DNA from 2 places in the Bacillus sp. AK124 genome. Region 2 is predicted to be linked to the other one. Evidence: riboswitches for the same ligand, from Rfam matches in the RefSeq annotation. Region 2 holds a riboswitch; the other holds the start of a gene.
What was found. A riboswitch is a leader RNA that binds a small molecule or an ion and turns the genes downstream of it on or off. The one in region 2 is predicted to bind S-adenosylmethionine.

Region 1 (8,884 bases), 250 kb from region 2:
AAACAAAAAAGCTGTTTTGCGATTTTTTCAACAATCTGAAAGGTCCAAATCGGAAACGATTTGGACCTTCATTTATTTTAAATAAGGGTTATATCCGTTGTCTTTTTTCAACATCCTCATTAAATTCGTCATTTTCAATTCGATGAACGGCTGGGCGACCGTTTTCACAAATCCGCTTGATAAGCAGAAGGTTAAAATCGCCGTGGCGATGATTAATAGCGTCAGACTTTGATAATCGGCAAGCCATTCTTCCGCTCCCGTTTTTCTGAACGACTTGATGATAAAGCCGTGCAGCAGATAGACATAAAATGTGCGCGTTCCCCACAGGGTAAAGAAATACCGCCTTTCAGGCACAAGCGCCATGAACGCGAACGTTGAAGCGAACGTGATGACGAGGAGCGCCACTCGGTTTAACCCGCTTTTTATCCCGACATCGCCGAATTCCGAATAGGGTTTGGACCCGAACAGCCAGGAGTAATCGAAGTCTACAAAAAAGTAGAAAACGAACGTTGCTGCTAAAACGGCTAGAGCGGCCTGCTTGCCTTTCCAGCCTCTCAGTATTTTAAAATGGTCTTTTTGCAAATAATAGCCCGCCAAAAAGACCGGGAAGAAAACAAACGTGCGGGACAGGCTGAGCGTGTTGCTGATCAAGTCGATATATCCGACAAGAACGGCGATCGCAAAGCTTGCGGCAAACGCCCATTTCGCCGGCAGTTTTGTGAATGGAAACAACAGGATATTCCAAAAGAACAGGCTCAGCAAAAACCAAAGCGACCATTGCGGTTCAATCGGATTTGCGGCCGTTAAGCTTTGATCATCGATAAAGGAATAAAACAGCGTATAGATTCCCTGGAAAATCAAATAAGGAACAATCAGCTTCCAGGCGATTTTTTTGACATAGCCGTGGCGGTTGAACCCTTTTGCAAAATAGCCTGATATGAGAATAAAAGCAGGCATATGAAACGTGTAAATAAATTTATAAATATGAAGCAGAGCATCATTATCATGAATATAGGACCTGATTATATGTCCGAATACGACGAGAAAAATTAATAGGAATTTTGCATTGTCGAAATAGCTGTCGCGCGAAGTCGCCATAACATCACCCTTTCACAAACATTTTCAGGAGACGCCGGTGCGGGAAGCGTCTGAACCCCGGAACATTCTTTCCGGAATGACGTCTTCCACCAGTCTGGCCTCATTTTAAAATTTTAAAATAGAAAGCATGTGTTTTCCTATGCATTAAGTCTTATTGTTAGGTCGATGTAATTGAACAGTAAGGAACTTTTATATCGTCATCTTCCTGTAAAATAGGCGGAAAGGTTGTAAAAGTTCGAAACAAATGAAGGAAGATTTTCCGGTTTGTAGAATAATTGGAGGACAGGTTTTCAAGAAGGAGTGTAATAAATGGAGGAAACTCTTGATTTGAATGAATCCTTAAATCTGCAAAACCAGCTGAACAGACTGAAGAAAGAGAACGCCAAGCTAAAAGCGGATTTGTATCAGTATGAGCTGCTGTTTAACGGGACGCTGGACGCTATTTTTATATTGGATAAACAGATGAACATCATCCAGGCGAATGATGCCGCCTGCAAAATTCTGCAAAGCCAAAAAAAGAATTTGCTGGACCGGTCGGCGCTCGACTTCCTGCACGCCGTCCCGCCGGATGAACTGAACCAGAGCATTCAACGCTTTTTGGAGCGGGGATATGCGAAAAAAGAAGTGGCCATCAGGCTTGACAACGGATCTGTCAAATATATCGAGTTTACTGCAAGCAAAGGAATCGGTGAAGACTGCTATTTTGTCGTCATGAGGGACATTTCATCGAAAAAAATATTGGAGCGGGAGCGCACCATTAATGAAAAGCTGTTTAAAGATTTGTTTCACCGCGCGGTTGAAGGAATCGTCATCTTTGATAAACAAGGCTGTTTCATCGATGCGAACCATTCGTTTTGCCAGAGCTTCGAAATTGAAAAAACAGAGCTTTCAAAACTGAAGCTGTCTCAATTCGTATCCCCTGAAAACAAGGGGCGGCTCGATAAAATCTGGAATGCTCTTTTCAGAAGAGGGAAAGCAAAAGGGGAGCTTCCTGTCCGGCTCAGATCAGGAGAAGACCGGCTGTTTGAGCTTACGATAACCTCGAACATTTTAAACGGCTTTTACATGTCGATTATGAGGGATATTACCGAGAAGCGCTCGATGGAAAAACAGCTGTTTAAAAGCGAAGAACGCTTTAGAGAAGTCTTTGAAAATGCGATGGATGCCATTATACTGATGAATAACGACGGCCGCATCGTCAAAGCGAACCAGTCGGCCTGCAAAATCTTCGAACTGCCGATGGAACAGCTTCTCAACAAGAAGATGACCGATTTTATTGATCAAACCGATCAGAGGTACCATGCCATTCAAAAGCAGTATGATCAAAAAGGGGAAATCCGGGCGGAACTGCTGTTTCGTATGGCAAACGGACAATATAAAGAGCTTGAGTTCACGTCAAAACGGATCATGTTCGACAGCCAGGACCTAACCATTTTAAGAAATGTCAGCGACAGAAAACGAATGGAACAAGAATTGCGGGAAAGCGAATTGAAGTTCAGAAAAGTATTCAACGGATCAATGGACGGAATCGTTCTTTTCAACAACCAGTACGACATTATCGATGCGAACCCCCTTGCCGGAAAAATTCTCAGCACCCCTCTTGAACAGCTGAAAACGTCCAATCTACTTGATGTCATCTCCGGCTATCATATAGAAAACGCAGCTTCTCCCGCTAAAACGATTTCCTTAGAAGAAATGGACAATGACATCCCATTCCTGCTGAGCGACCAAAAACGGATTCTTGAATTTTCATTTAAAAGAAATATCATTCAAAATATGAACTTGGCGATGCTCAGAGACGTGACAGAACGAAAAGAGCTTGAAGAGCGGCTCCGCAAGTCTGATACCCTTCACGTCGTCGGCGAACTCGCAGCCGGAATTGCCCATGAAATCCGCAACCCGATGACGGCGCTAAAAGGATTTATCCAACTGCTGAAAGGCAGCATCCAAAATGAGGATCACGCGCTTTACTTTAATGTCATCACATCAGAACTCAAAAGGATTGAATCGATTATTACGGAGTTTCTCATCCTTGCAAAACCGCAGGCGATTATGTATGAAGAAAAAAATATCGTCAAAATCATGCAGGACACAATGGATTTGCTGCACGCACAGGCAAACCTTGACAACGTTCAGATGCATCTGAAGTGCGAAGGCGGCATTCCGCTGATTTATTGCGAGCCGAATCAGCTGAAACAGGTATTTATCAACATTTTGAAAAATGCGATTGAAGTGATGCCTGACGGAGGCAACGTATATGTGTCGATCAAACCGAAAGGAGACGACCATATCATTATCTCGCTTGCTGACGAAGGAATCGGCATGACAGAAGACAAATTGAAGAGGCTCGGCGAACCTTTTTACACGACAAAAGAACGGGGCACTGGACTCGGGCTCATGGTCAGTTATAAAATTATTGAAGAGCATAATGGAAAAATCGAAGTTGAAAGTGAAGAAGGGAGAGGCACGACATTCCATCTGACTCTCCCGATCAGACAGCATCATGAGGAGGAGGCTTAATCGCATCGTGGGCTTTTATATTGAAATGACCTCGCCTTTTGGACAAGCTTACATTGTCGAGGAAAATCACCACATTACGCATTTGCTATTTGAAAAAGATGAACTAAAACAGCTCCAGCAAGACGGCTTGGAGCTTCGCCGGACCGAAACGGAATTGTTGAAGGAGGCAAAGCGCCAGCTCGAAGAATATTTCAGGGGGGAGCGGAAGACGTTCACCCTTCCTTTCCGCCAGGATGGAACCCCGTTTCAGAAAAAAGTGTGGGAGGTGCTGCAGTTGATCCCGTACGGTGAATCACGGAGCTATTTAGATATCGCGTGCGCCGTCGGGAATCCGAAAGCGGTTCGCGCAATCGGCCAGGCCAATAAAAGAAATGCGCTGCCGATTTTGATCCCGTGCCACCGTGTCATCGGCAAAAATCGTTCTTTAACGGGGTACTCCGGAAATGAAACGGATAAAAAAGCGGTGCTGCTCGACATCGAAAATATTGCGTATAAGGGAAAATAATATACGAGCACGCCGTTTCTTTTTTTCGTCAGCGACATATAATTTTATTAAGTTAAAAATGTTGGTCTTGGTAAAAAAGGAGGACGAATAAATGAAAACGAACCGCCCGAACAAAATAGCAGGATACGCGGAATTGTTCGTCAAGCTGCACGTGTTGACCGAAGAGCAGAAGAAAGACATCATCAAATCGATTAAAATCCGCTAAAGCGGCCTAAGTAAGGGCTTCAGCGGAAAACAGCGCTTCAATTTCTTCTTCAAACCTGTCTGTGATAATCCCTTTTTCCGTAATGATGCCAGAGATTAAATCGTGCGGCGTGATATCAAAAGCAGGGTTGAACACTGGCACCTCTTGCGGAGCTATTTGCGTTCCGTTTATCAGCCTGACTTCATCCGGATCGCGTTCTTCAATCGGAATGTTGTCGCCGCATGAAATCGAAACATCAAAAGTTGACAGGGGAGCGGCGATAAAAAACGGGATTTGAAAGGCTTTGGCGAGGATTGCCAAGCCGTATGTTCCGATTTTATTGGCTGTATCTCCGTTTCTCGCGATCCTGTCCGCTCCGACAATGACGGCTGAAATGTTTTTTTCTTTCATCGTATGGGCAGCCATGCTGTCTGTAATCAGCGTCACGTCAATTCCCCCCTGCATAAGCTCCCACGCCGTCAGGCGCGCCCCTTGCAGGACAGGCCTCGTTTCACAGGCATAAATATGAAGGTCGAGGTCCTTTGTTTTGGCAAGATAAAACGGGGAAAGGGCCGTACCGTACCTGCTTGTCGCAATCGAGCCGGCGTTGCAGATGGTCATGATGCTGTCACCCGATTTGAACAAATGCAGTGCATTCTGTCCGATTTGCCGGCACGTTTCTTCGTCTTCAACCTGGATCTGAATAGCTTCATGGATCAGATTTGTTTTTGCTTCATTGACCGATTTTGCGTCCTCCGCACTTTTTACCAGCCGATTGAGAGCCCAGGATAAATTGACGGCTGTCGGCCTTGCCTGATTGAGTTCATCTTTGATTTTTCCGAGTTCCACCAGAAACGCGGAAACGTCAGATGTATCGATGCTTTGTGCGCAAAGGGCGAGTCCGAAGGCGGCTGTAATGCCGATGGCAGGTGCCCCCCTCACTTTCAGCGTTTGAATCGCATCATAGACGTCTTCTTTTGTTGTGAGGTGCAGGTATTCCGTCTTTTCGGGAAGCTTTTGCTGGTTCAGAATTTTTACCGATGCTTCTTCCCATTCGACAGAGCGGGGCACCGCAAATTGTTCAGGCATGTCATTCACTCCTTAAGTGCGTTCCGAAACGCTTCAATCAAGTCTTTTGGCGTCCGGAAACCGCTGCGTTTTTCTATGAATGCTGCGCCTATTTTAAGGGCGAGCTTTTTTTGGCTGATTCTCCGGGAAAACGGAACGATTGTTTCAAGGTCCGCCACATGGGCAAGGCCGATCGTCCGGCGGATCATTTCGCAGCCGGCAAAGCCTGCTGCGTCTTCAAACGCCTGCTTCAGAACTGATTCAAGGCGTCCTTTCTCATTTTTGCAAGCGTCAAGAGCATCGTTTTCCCATGCTTCGCTGAATGTCCGGCTGAACGTATGCCAGACGGTCTCGACATGGCGGTATAAAGGAGCCCGCCTGTTTTCTTCGCGGGAAAGCGCGTGCAGCAGCAGGTTGGCGATAAACTGTCCAATGTCAAACCCGATCGGGCCGAAAAACGCAAATTCAGGGTCGATGATTTTCGTTTCGGCTTCTTCACTTGCGAAAATGCTGCCTGTATGAAGGTCGCCGTGGATCAGCGTTTCCTCTGCAGACAAAAAGCGCTGTTTCAGTTTTGCCGCTTCAATTTTTAATGCTTCATTGCGCCAAAGATCTTCCGCTTCATCGCGAAGCTCTTCTTCGAAATCGTTTGTCTCATGATCAAAGAAAGGGTCTGTGAACACAAGGCTTTCTGTAATATCGCACAGATCCGGATTCGTAAACTGCTTCACAAGCCGCCCTTTAACTGTTGGGTCAAGTGCATATTCAGACGAGTAAAAATGTGTTTTTCCAAGGAATTCTCCGATGTCTTCCGACAGGTGGGGATAATCCTTCCCGTCAATCAGTCCTTTTCTGGCGATTTCCAAGTGAGAAAGGTCTTCCAATACGGTAACGGCAAGCTCGGTGTCAGAATAGTACACGTTCGGGACAAGGTGCGGGACATGCTCGGCTTGGCGGATCAGCGCACTGCTTTCGATTCTCGCCCTGTCAAGCGACAGCGGCCAGCTTTCGCCGACGACTTTCGCATAAGGCACCGCCTGTTTGATGATCAGCCCTTTTTGCTGCTCTTTGTCATACACGCGGAAGACCAAATTCAAGTTTCCGTCCCCGATCTCCTGGCATGTCAGGGTGCTTTTGCTTGGAAAAAGCCCGAGGCGGACGGCCAGCGCGGCCGCGGAGCTTTCGGTCAAAGTTTCGTATGCTGCGGTTTTCGTTACGGTCATGTGTGATTCCCCCTAAATGTCGTTAACAATAAAAAAGCCTCTTTCTCATCGAGAGAAAGAGGCTGATTTGTCGCGTTCGCCTCTCTTATCTCTCAGAATTCAAAGTCTGATGGAATTAGCACCGTGCCCTAGCGGCGCAGAATTTCGCGCCCCATTTCACAATGGTATTACGGTCGGTTGCTGTTGGGGTCATTAGGCCAGTCCTTCACCCAACTCTCGATAAGAGAAATCAATATAAAATTTTGAAATTTCAGTTCGGTCAGTTGCTGAAAATGTTACCAGCATCTCAGTTTTCTTGTCAATACTTTTTTAATATAAATCTCTGCGAATGTCCTCAAAAACCGGAATTTGCCCCCGCGCTTTTTCAATGTCCCCGAGGTTGATTTCGGTCCTGATGACGGCTTCACCGCTCCCTGCTTCAGCGAGGGTGCGGCCGAGCGGATCAATGATGATGCTGTGGCCCGCAAATTCGTTTGCCGGGTCACTTCCCGCTCGGTTGCAGGCTGCGACAAAGCACTGATTTTCAATCGCTCTGGCTTTTAAAAGGCTTTGCCAGTGATCGAGGCGGGCGAGCGGCCATTCCGCCGATACAAAGATGATGCCCGCACCTTCCTTCGTATGTTTTCTGATCCATTCCGGGAAACGGATGTCGTAGCAGATAAACCCCGCAGCCGGGATCCCTTCAAGCTCGAAGCTCCCGTCGCCTGAGCCCGCTGACAAATAGAGGTGTTCGTCCATCAGCTGGAAAAGGTGAGCTTTGCTGTATTCTTTGATCAAATGTCCGTTTTTGTCTGCGATGTACATGATATTGTACACACCGCTTTTTTTCTTAACGGCGACAGAGCCGCATATGATATGGACACGGTTTGCTTTTGCCGTTTCCTGCAGCCATCTCTTCGTTTGCCTGCCTTCTTCATCTGCGATGGAGCCGAGATTTTTTAAATCATAACCCGTCGTCCACAGCTCGGGAAGGAGAAGAACATCCGCTTTTCGGCTTTCCTGTTCGATCAGCTGCTCCGCTTTTTTAAAATTTTCAGAAGGATTGCCGTATGCGATATCGAATTGCAGACATGAAATTGTCAGCTTCAATCTGGATCACCTCATTTTTTTCTTTACATTTTACATTTAACAATATATGATGATGGACTATCATTTCAAGAATTTTTCAAAAGCGGGTGAATCATATGAAATTTGAGCTTTCAGATGTGCTGAAACAGCTGCCTGAGCAGTTTTTCGCTTCCTTGGTGAAAAAGGTGAATGAAAAAATCGCCGCCGGCCATGATGTGATCAATCTCGGCCAGGGGAATCCCGATCAGCCGACACCTGATCACATCGTTGATACAATGGCGCAAGCCGTTCGCAACCCTGAAAACCATCAGTATTCCTCCTTTCGCGGCAGCCGTTCACTCAAGGAGGCGGCAGCCGCGTTCTATCGAAGGGAATACGGTGTAGAGCTCGATCCCGAACGCGAAGTCGCTGTATTGTTCGGCGGAAAAGCCGGTCTTGTCGAGCTTCCGCAATGTTTGTTAAATCCGGGGGATGCCGTGCTCGTTCCCGATCCCGGCTATCCCGACTACTGGTCGGGCGTTGAGCTGGCAAGAGCGAACATGGAAACGATGCCGCTTACAGCGGGCAATCAGTTTCTGCCTGACTACAGCCGGATTCCGAAGGAAGTGAAAGAAAAAGCGAAGCTCATGTATTTAAATTATCCAAACAATCCAACCGGTGCCCAAGCCACGCCTGTTTTTTTCGAAGAGACTGTCCGGTTTGCCAAGTCGAACGGAATTTGCGTCGTCCACGATTTTGCCTACGGTGCGATCGGCTACGACGGCAAGAGGCCTGTCAGCTTTCTCGAAACGGAGGGGGCAAAAGACACAGGAATCGAAATTTACACGCTTTCCAAAACGTATAATATGGCTGGATGGCGGGTCGGGTTTGCAGTTGGCAACGCCTCTGTGATCGAAGCGCTGAACCTTTATCAGGACCATATGTATGTCAGCCTTTTTAAAGCGGTCCAAGACGCCGCGGCAGTCGCGCTTCTATCAGACCAAGCGTGTGTCAAGGAGCAAAATGAGCGCTACGAAAAAAGGCGGGATGTATGGATTCGTGCGGTCCGTGAAATCGGTTGGCACGCGGATGCTCCGCAAGGTTCTTTTTTCGCCTGGATGCCTGTCCCTGACGGGTATACATCTGAGGCTTTTTACGATCTGCTTCTCGAAAAAGCGAATGTCGTCACAGCGCCCGGCATCGGCTTCGGCAAATACGGAGAAGGCTATGTGAGAGTCG
Region 2 (8,884 bases):
GTGCAAGCTAAAAGCGACATTTTGACAGGAGGTGCTTCCTCATGAAAGATGATGATAAAAAGCCAGTTGACAACAACGCCGTCAACCAGCAGAAAAACCGGCTCGCTGAAAAGAACAGACAAGCCGGTAAACACCAGGAATCAAAGAAGCCTGATCACTTGTAAAAAACCGGCTGCGTCCTCATCGGACGCCGCCTCATATTTATTTTTTCTCGTATGTCCAGCCCTCTTCCTGATAGATTTTATCCTGTTTCATCAGATGGCCGAGCGCCCTTTTAAATGCTGCTTTGCTCATGTTGAAGCGCTCTTTGATATCCTCAGGGTCGCTTTTATCCCAGAACGGCATCGCGCCGTTTCTCGTTCTCATATAAGTCAAAATTTGTTCTGCATCAACCGATAAGGCATCCTGCTTTCTTGGCAGAAGCGACAGATTAACAGAACCGTCTTCTTTTACTTTGATCACCCTTGCGGTCAGCTTTTCCCCAAGCCTCGGCTCTTCCTTTCGCTCAGAAGAATGGATAAAGCCTCTGATACCGGTTTCGGAAATCATAAAAGAGCCTGATGCGATCAAGCGGTAGATCGTTCCGGTGAGCTCTTTATTCATCAGACCGGGTGAAGCTTCACTAAACAGCTCGCTGATCTTATCCTCCGGCGCCGGTTTGGCAAACATCCTTCCGTGCCCCGTGATTTTCAGCATACAGTACAGCCTGTCCCCTTTTTGCGGCCATACTGATTCATACGGCGGGAGATGCTCTGTCGCAACGAGGGCGTCCTTCGAGAGCCCGACATCGACGAAAACCCCCATGCCGCTGACGGCATCAACGACTTCCACCCAGCCGTACTGTTCAGCGCTGATCATCGGCTTTCTCATCGTAGCCGCCAAGCGATCTTCATGATCGACATATAAAAAGACATCGACCTCTTCTCTATCTTCAATATCCTCCGTGATCTCGCTCTGATGCAGAAGGACCGCCGTTTCGCCGTCCGTCAAAAAGTAACCGTAATCGGCTTTATGATCTATTTTCAATGTTAGCTGCTGTCCTGGTTTCATACTGTTTCTTCCTTTCTTATCCGCCTGTTTTTCTTTTTCTTATTATTCCTCCAATGTTAAAATTATTGCCGGATCGCGGCCAGGCAAACCGCTCGATATTGGAAGTTTCACCTTATTCTACTATAATTGACTCATAAGTAAAATGGATGGAGGTTTTCACATGGCGAAAGAAAGCTCATTTGATATCGTCTCAAAGGTTGAACTGCCTGAAGTTCAAAACGCAATTCAGACCGCTCTCAAGGAAATCGGCACACGCTATGATTTCAAAGGGTCAAAAAGCAGCATCACACTCGAAGGAGACGAGCTCGTTCTCGTATCGGACGACGAATTTAAAATGAACCAGCTGAAAGACGTGCTTGTCGGCAAACTGATCAAGCGGAACGTCCCGACGAAAAACATCGAATACTCAAAGCTTGAGAACGCTTCAGGCGGCACGGTCAGACAGCGCGGAAAACTAGTTCAGGGCATCGACAAAGAAAACGCGAAAAAAATCAATAACCTGATAAAAAAATCGGGTCTGAAAGTTAAATCGCAAGTGCAGGATGATCAAGTCCGCGTAACCGGAAAAAATAAAGACGACCTTCAGCAAATCATCGCGATGGTGAGGGAAGCCGACCTGCCGATTGATGTCCAATTTATAAATTTTCGATAAATTCTTAATTTACTGTTGATTATTCCCCCGATTTTCGGTAAATTGAGTAAAAGTAATCAATAGAAACTAAATAGCTGTTCTTATCAAGAGAGGCAGAGGGACTGGCCCAATGAAGCCTCAGCAACCGGTGAATGAATATTCATGACCAAGGTGCTAAATCCAGCAAGCAGTCTGCTTGGAAGATAAGAAGACGGACAATGTCGATGAAAAGTCTTCTGCTTCACAGAAGACTTTTTTGTTTATCAAAAATGCTTAAGGGGGAAAACGATGGGTTTTTTGGAGGATATAAAAAGCAAAACGTTAATCGCGGACGGCGCAATGGGCACACTTCTGTATTCCTACGGGATCGACAGGTGTTTTGAGGAACTGAACATCTCCAAGCCCGAAGAAGTGAGACGCGTCCACGAAGCGTATGTACAGGCCGGCGCCGATATTATTCAAACGAACACGTACGGCGCAAACTTCATCAAGCTGTCCAGATACGGGCTCGAAGACGAAACAAAACAAATCAACGAAAAAGCGGTCCGTCTCGCCCGCTCCGCCGCCGGTTCTGCTTATGTTCTCGGTACGCTCGGCGGAATCCGGACGTTCAACAAAAACTCGTATTCTCTCGAGGACATTAAAAGAAGCTTCCGCGAACAGCTCTATCTTCTGTTAAATGAGCAGCCGGACGGACTTCTGCTCGAAACCTATTATGATTTAGAAGAAGCGCGCGAAGTTTTAAAGATTGCCAGAAAGGAAACAGAGCTGCCGATCATTTTGAATGTCTCAATGCACGAAGAGGGCGTTCTTCAGGACGGAACCCCGCTTGCGGACGGCCTGAAGCAGCTGGCATCCCTCGGCGCAGACGTCGTTGGTATCAACTGCCGCCTCGGCCCTTATCATATGATCAGAGCGCTTGAAGAAGTCCCGCTTTTAGAAGACGCCTATCTTTCCGTCTATCCGAACAGCAGCCTCCCGTCCCTTGTCGAAGGCAGGCTTGTTTATGAGACAGATGATGAATATTTCAGGGAAAGCGCGGAGGAATTCCGCAATCAAGGCGCACGGATCATCGGCGGCTGCTGCGGAACCACGCCGAACCACATCAGGGCGATGGCTGAGGCGGTCAAAGGGCTTCCTCCAGTCACCGAAAAACACGTGAAAATCAGAAAGAAAGCGGCGCTTGCTGTTCAAAACGAAAGGACAGAGCCCGTTCTCGACGATCTGGCCAAGCAAAAACGGTCCATTATCGTCGAACTCGATCCTCCAAAACAATTAAACTTTGAGAAATTTTTGCACGCCGCTAAAGAGCTTCAATCAGCCGGAATCGATGCACTGACATTGGCGGACAACTCGCTTGCCACACCGAGGATCAGCAATGTCGCCTGCGGCGCGCTCTTAAAACAGCGCCTCGATATGAGGTCGCTGATCCATATTACATGCAGAGACCGCAACCTGATCGGCCTGCAGTCCCATCTAATGGGGCTCGATACACTGGGGCTGTCAGACGTGCTGGCGATTACCGGCGATCCGTCGAAAATCGGCGACTTTCCGGGAGCGACTTCCGTCTATGATCTGACATCGTTCGATTTGATCAGCCTGATCAAACAGTTTAACGAAGGCTTGTCATATTCAGGTAAACCGCTCGGCAAGAAAACAAATTTCTCAGTGGCGGCCGCCTTCAATCCGAATGTCAGACACATTGACAAAGCGGTGAAACGGCTTGAGAAAAAAATCGCCTGCGGCGCAGACTATTTCATTTCCCAGCCTGTCTATTCAGAGGAGCAGCTCATCAAAATCCACGAAGAAACAAAGCATCTTGAAACACCGATCTATATCGGCGTCATGCCGCTGACCAGCAGCCGCAACGCGGAATTCATCCACAACGAAATCCCCGGCATCAAACTGTCCGATTCAATCCGCGAAAAGATGGCGCTGGCGGGAAATGACAAACAAAAACAGGCCGAGGAAGGGCTCGCGATCGCCCGCTCCCTGCTTGATGCGGCGTGCGACCTGTTCAACGGCATTTATCTGATCACACCGTTTTTGCGGTCTGATTTAACCGCCGAACTGACGGCATATATCCACCAGAAAGAAAAGGAGAAAACAAATGTCTAACATCAATGACCAGCTGAAGAAAAAAATCCTCGTCCTTGACGGTGCGATGGGAACGATGATCCAGAATGCCGGTTTGTCCGCCGCTGACTTCGGCGGCGAGGCCTATGAAGGGTGCAATGAATTTCTAAGCATCACGGCACCTCATATCATTCAGGGCATCCACGAAGCCTATCTGGCCGCTAAAGCCGATATCATCGAAACCAATACATTCGGAGCCACACGGCTCGTTCTGGACGAGTACGACCTCGGGCAGCGCGCCTATGAAGTCAACCTCGCTTCAGTCAAACTCGCCAAAGCGGCCGCCGAAAAGTTTTCCACACCTGAATGGCCAAGGTTTGTCGCCGGCGCGATGGGTCCGACGACAAAAACCCTTTCCGTCACCGGCGGCACGACCTTTGACGAGCTGATCGATAATTACGAGGAACAGGCAAGAGCGCTGATCACAGGGGGAGCCGACCTCTTGCTGCTCGAAACGAGCCAGGATATGCTGAACGTTAAAGCGGGCTTTATCGGCATCAGGCAAGCCTTCGAAAAAACCGACAAAACCCTTCCCCTCATGGTATCAGGCACGATCGAACCGATGGGCACGACACTGGCCGGCCAGGATATCGAATCGTTCTATATCTCACTCGAGCATATGAAGCCGGTCAGCGTCGGTTTAAATTGCGCGACGGGCCCGGAATTTATGACAGATCACATCAGAACCCTTTCTTCCCTTGCGAGGACGGCCGTCAGCTGCTATCCGAATGCCGGCCTCCCCGATGAGGAGGGACAATACCATGAATCACCGCAATCGCTCGCGAAAAAAATCAAGGCGTTTGCAGAAGAAGGCTGGCTGAACATTGTCGGCGGCTGCTGCGGAACGACGCCCGCCCATATTGAAGCGCTGGCCGATGAAGTAGCCTCGCTGCCGCCGCGGACGGTCCCTTCGGAAAAAAAGCCGCACACCGTCTCAGGGATCGACGGACTAATTTATGAAGAAACGATGCGTCCCCTTTTTGTCGGGGAGCGGACAAATGTCATCGGATCGAGAAAATTCAAGCGGCTGATCGCTGAACAGAAATTTGAGGAAGCATCCGAAATCGCGAGAGCCCAAGTGAAAAACGGCGCCCATGTCATCGACATCTGCCTTGCAGACCCGGACCGCGATGAAGCGGAAGATATGGAAGGCTTCTTAACAGAAGCGATGAAAAAAGTAAAAGCCCCGTTTGTCATCGACTCGACGGACAAAACGGTGATTGAAAAGGCGCTGAAATACTCACAGGGAAAAGCGATCATCAATTCGATCAACCTTGAAGACGGCGAAGAACGGTTCGCTGACATCCTCCCGCTCGTCAAACAGTTCGGAGGGGCACTCGTCGTCGGTACGATCGATGAAGAGGGAATGGCGGTCACCGCGGAAAAGAAGCTGGCCGTCGCCGTCAGGTCGTATCAGCTGCTCACCGAAAAGTACGGAATACCGGCCAGCGATATCATCTTCGATCCGCTCGTCTTCCCTGTCGGAACAGGTGATGAACAATACATCGGCTCAGCTAAAGAAACGATCGAAGGCATCCGCCTCATCAAAGAGCGGCTCCCTGAATGTTTAACGATTCTCGGCGTCAGCAACGTCTCATTCGGTCTTCCGCCCGTCGGCCGGGAAATCTTAAATGCTGTATTCTTGTACCACGCAACACAGGCCGGGCTTGATTACGCGATCGTCAATACGGAAAAGCTTGAGCGGTTCGCTTCCATTCCTAAAGAAGAAGTCGAAATGGCTGAAAAACTTCTGTTTCACACTGATGACAAAACGCTCGCATCCTTCACTGACTTCTACCGCGGAAAGAAAAAAACGGACAAACAGCCGAAAACATCTCTTTCCCTGGAAGAGCGCTTGGCTGAGTACGTCATCGAGGGTACAAAAGAAGGCTTGATTCCCGATCTCGAACAAGCGTTGAAAAAATTTGCCGCCCCGCTCGACGTGATCAACGGTCCGCTTATGGACGGCATGGCGGAGGTCGGACGGCTGTTTAACAACAATGAGCTGATTGTCGCTGAAGTGCTGCAGTCGGCAGAAGTCATGAAAGCTGCCGTTTCCTTTCTCGAACAGTATATGGAAAAGAAAGACGACAGCGGCAAAGGAAAGATCGTTTTGGCAACCGTTAAAGGCGATGTCCATGATATCGGCAAAAACTTAGTCGACATCATTTTAAGCAACAACGGCTACAAGGTTGTCGATCTTGGGATTAAAGTGACACCGCAGGAATTAATTGAAGCGGTCCGCAAAGAGAATCCCGATATCATCGGTCTGTCCGGCCTGCTCGTCAAATCGGCGCAGCAAATGGTCGTTACAGCGCAGGACCTCGACAAAGCGGATATTTCCATCCCGATTATGGTCGGCGGAGCCGCGCTTTCAAGAAAGTTCACGAACATGAAAATTTCGCCTGAATATAAAGGGCCGGTTTTATACGCGAAGGACGCCATGGACGGCTTATCGCTCGCCAATCAGCTGCGGACGGACCCGTCGCAGTTTCTCGAGAAAAAAGAAGCCGCTGCACCCGCCGCCGTCGCGGAGAAAAAGCAGACGAAAGCCGTGATTGAAATGCTTGAAAAACGGGCGCACGTTCCGCAGGCGCCGGTCTTTCAGCCGGAAGACTTGAAGCGGCACTATTTGAAAAACATCGACCTTTCCTATATCGTGCCGTATGTCAATGAACAAATGCTGCTCGGCCATCACCTCGGCTTGAAAGGAAAAGTCAAAAAGCTCCTGGCTGAACAGCATCCGAAAGCACTGGAGCTGAAAGAGCTGATTGACGAGTTGCTGAGAGACGGGAAAGAGCACGGCTGGTTCGACCCCGCCGTCGTCTATCAATTTTTCCCCGCGTACAGCGACGGGGATTCGCTCCATATTTTAGACCCCGGGAACAAAGACAGCATCCTTGAAACGTTTGTTTTTCCTAGGCAGGAAAAGCTTCCGTACCGCTGTATTTCCGATTATGTCCGACCGAAAGGAGAGCTCGATTATGTCTCGTTCTTTGCCGTGACAGCGGGCAGACATGTAAGAGCAGCCGCAAACCGCTTTAAGGAGGAAGGCGACTACTTGAAAAGTCATGCGGTACAAGCGCTTGCTCTTGAGCTGGCCGAAGGACTCGCCGAACGGACGCACCAAGTTATCCGCGACCGCTGGGGCTTCCCTGATGCACCAGACTTCACGATGGAACAGCGTTTTCAGGCGAAATACCAGGGACAGCGCTACTCCTTCGGATATCCGGCCTGTCCGAATCTCGAAGATCAGGAAAAACTCTTCAGACTCATCCAGCCTGAAGGAATCGGCGTTCATTTAACAGATGGCTTTATGATGGAGCCCGAAGCTTCCGTATCAGCGATCGTTGTCTCCCATCCGGAAGCCAGATATTTCAATGTTCATTAACCCGAAGACCCTGCTTGCCGTTTGCGGCCTGCAGGGTTCATTTTGTATGGACGTAACATATGCCGCGAATACTTCAGGATTTATAATGAGCAACAATGGATTCAGCCATGTTGAGTATCTTCCCGTGCAGTTCTTTAGGTTCAATAATCCTTATGTGCTCTGCGAACCCGAGTATATACCTTTTCGCTTCTTCTTCCGTATCAAAAGATAATGTAACGGGGATCCACCCCTCCTGATCGACCTCATTTGTTTCGATGATCCGCACAAAATAATTGGTAAACGACAGCCTCGGCAAGATGTCCTGCGCCGCCTTCACCCGCACTTCATACGTCGGCAGCCTTTCGATAAATTCCTTTGTTGAAGACTGCCATACGTGAGCAATATCAAAGTTTTCGGGCCTTTCAAATGTTTCGCGGACAGGAGTGGCAGAATGAATCCGTGAAGCCCTGTAATTTCGAATCTCCCCATTTTCTTTAGATGCAATCAAATACCAGTTTGACCCTTTAGCTACCAGTCCAAGCGGTGCTACAATTCGATCAGCTGTTTGTCCATCTGCCCGCTGATAAACGATTTTTAATTTTTGATCTTTCCATATGGCATCTTTCAGCACTTCAAAGGATGCTGCTTTTTCTTTCTTATGGCGCCATGCACGGGTATCAATATATATTCGGTTCCACACGTCTTTTGCGTTTTGACGATATACCGAAGGCAGCGAGGCTATCAGTTTATTTCGGGCTTCTTCGGATATGCGGGTTAATCCGAGATCGTCCAGCAATTGTTCAGAAAGCGGGACAAATAATGCGCGTATTTCAGATTCTTTTAAACCGGTTAAAGTGGTTTGGTAATCATCAAGCAATGACCAGCCTCCGTTAATCCCGCGCTCGGCCACAACGGGAATTCCAGCTCCGCTTAACGCTTCCATATCTCTGTAAATCGTCCGCTCCGAGACTTCCAGCCTTTCCGCTAATTCTTTCGCCGTCATTTGTCCCTGCGCCTGAAGCATTAAAAGAATAGATATCAGTCGATCTCCTCTCATATGACCACCTTTTTTATCAATGGATGAACTTATTTAATAAAATATGACAATGGTTGTCAAGATTCAGCTTTTATAATGAGCATATCTTTTATAATGAAAGGAATGGGATGAATGAAACCGCTGAAAGGAAAAATCGCTCTCGTAACAGGCGGAAGCAGAGGCGCCGGCCGCGCCATCGCTGTCGAACTTGGAAAAGCCGGTGCAACCGTGTATATGACAGGCCGCAGCATCAGGGGGGCTTCCACGAATCAATGGCCCGGTACAATTGATGACACCGTGTCACAAATTGAAGCTTCCGGCGGAAAGGGTATTGCTGTAAGATGTGATCATACGAACGATTCAGAAACAGAGGCTGTCATCGCTAAAATTCGCGAAGAACAAGGAAAACTGGATATCTTGATCAACAATGTATGGGGTGCGCACGATCTGGGTGTCGAGGCAAAGCCTTTTTGGGAATTGTCATTAAAAAATTGGGATACGATGTTCACCGCAGGGGTGCGCGCCCAGCTGGCGACGAACCACTTCGCCGTGCCGCTCCTTCGCGAAAATAAACAAGCTCTTATCATTCATACGACCTTTTGGGATGAGAACAAATACACCGGACAGTTTTATTACGATTTGGCCAAGAACGCCATCGTCC

Region 1: another riboswitch for S-adenosylmethionine. It lies ahead of mtnK (S-methyl-5-thioribose kinase); the one in region 2 lies ahead of M1E06_RS15425 (bifunctional homocysteine S-methyltransferase/methylenetetrahydrofolate reductase).

What each region holds. Positions count from the first base shown of each region.
Region 1 covers NZ_CP096378.1:2,801,426-2,810,309, reverse strand. The annotation lists gene M1E06_RS14085 (acyltransferase family protein) at 73-1,098, opposite strand; gene M1E06_RS14080 (PAS domain-containing sensor histidine kinase) at 1,408-3,618, shown strand; gene M1E06_RS14075 (methylated-DNA--[protein]-cysteine S-methyltransferase) at 3,626-4,123, shown strand; gene M1E06_RS14070 (hypothetical protein) at 4,215-4,328, shown strand; gene mtnA (S-methyl-5-thioribose-1-phosphate isomerase) at 4,335-5,396, opposite strand; gene mtnK (S-methyl-5-thioribose kinase) at 5,402-6,598, opposite strand; SAM riboswitch class I at 6,681-6,824, opposite strand; gene M1E06_RS14055 (carbon-nitrogen family hydrolase) at 6,908-7,687, opposite strand; gene M1E06_RS14050 (pyridoxal phosphate-dependent aminotransferase) at 7,783-8,884, shown strand, end outside.
Region 2 covers NZ_CP096378.1:3,049,751-3,058,634, forward strand. The annotation lists gene M1E06_RS15410 (DUF3941 domain-containing protein) at 42-164, shown strand; partial or broken gene M1E06_RS15415 (CvfB family protein) at 202-1,070, opposite strand; gene M1E06_RS15420 (YajQ family cyclic di-GMP-binding protein) at 1,211-1,702, shown strand; SAM riboswitch class I at 1,780-1,891, shown strand; gene M1E06_RS15425 (bifunctional homocysteine S-methyltransferase/methylenetetrahydrofolate reductase) at 1,970-3,799, shown strand; gene metH (methionine synthase) at 3,792-7,208, shown strand; gene M1E06_RS15435 (helix-turn-helix transcriptional regulator) at 7,282-8,244, opposite strand; gene M1E06_RS15440 (dehydrogenase/reductase SDR family member 1) at 8,356-8,884, shown strand, end outside.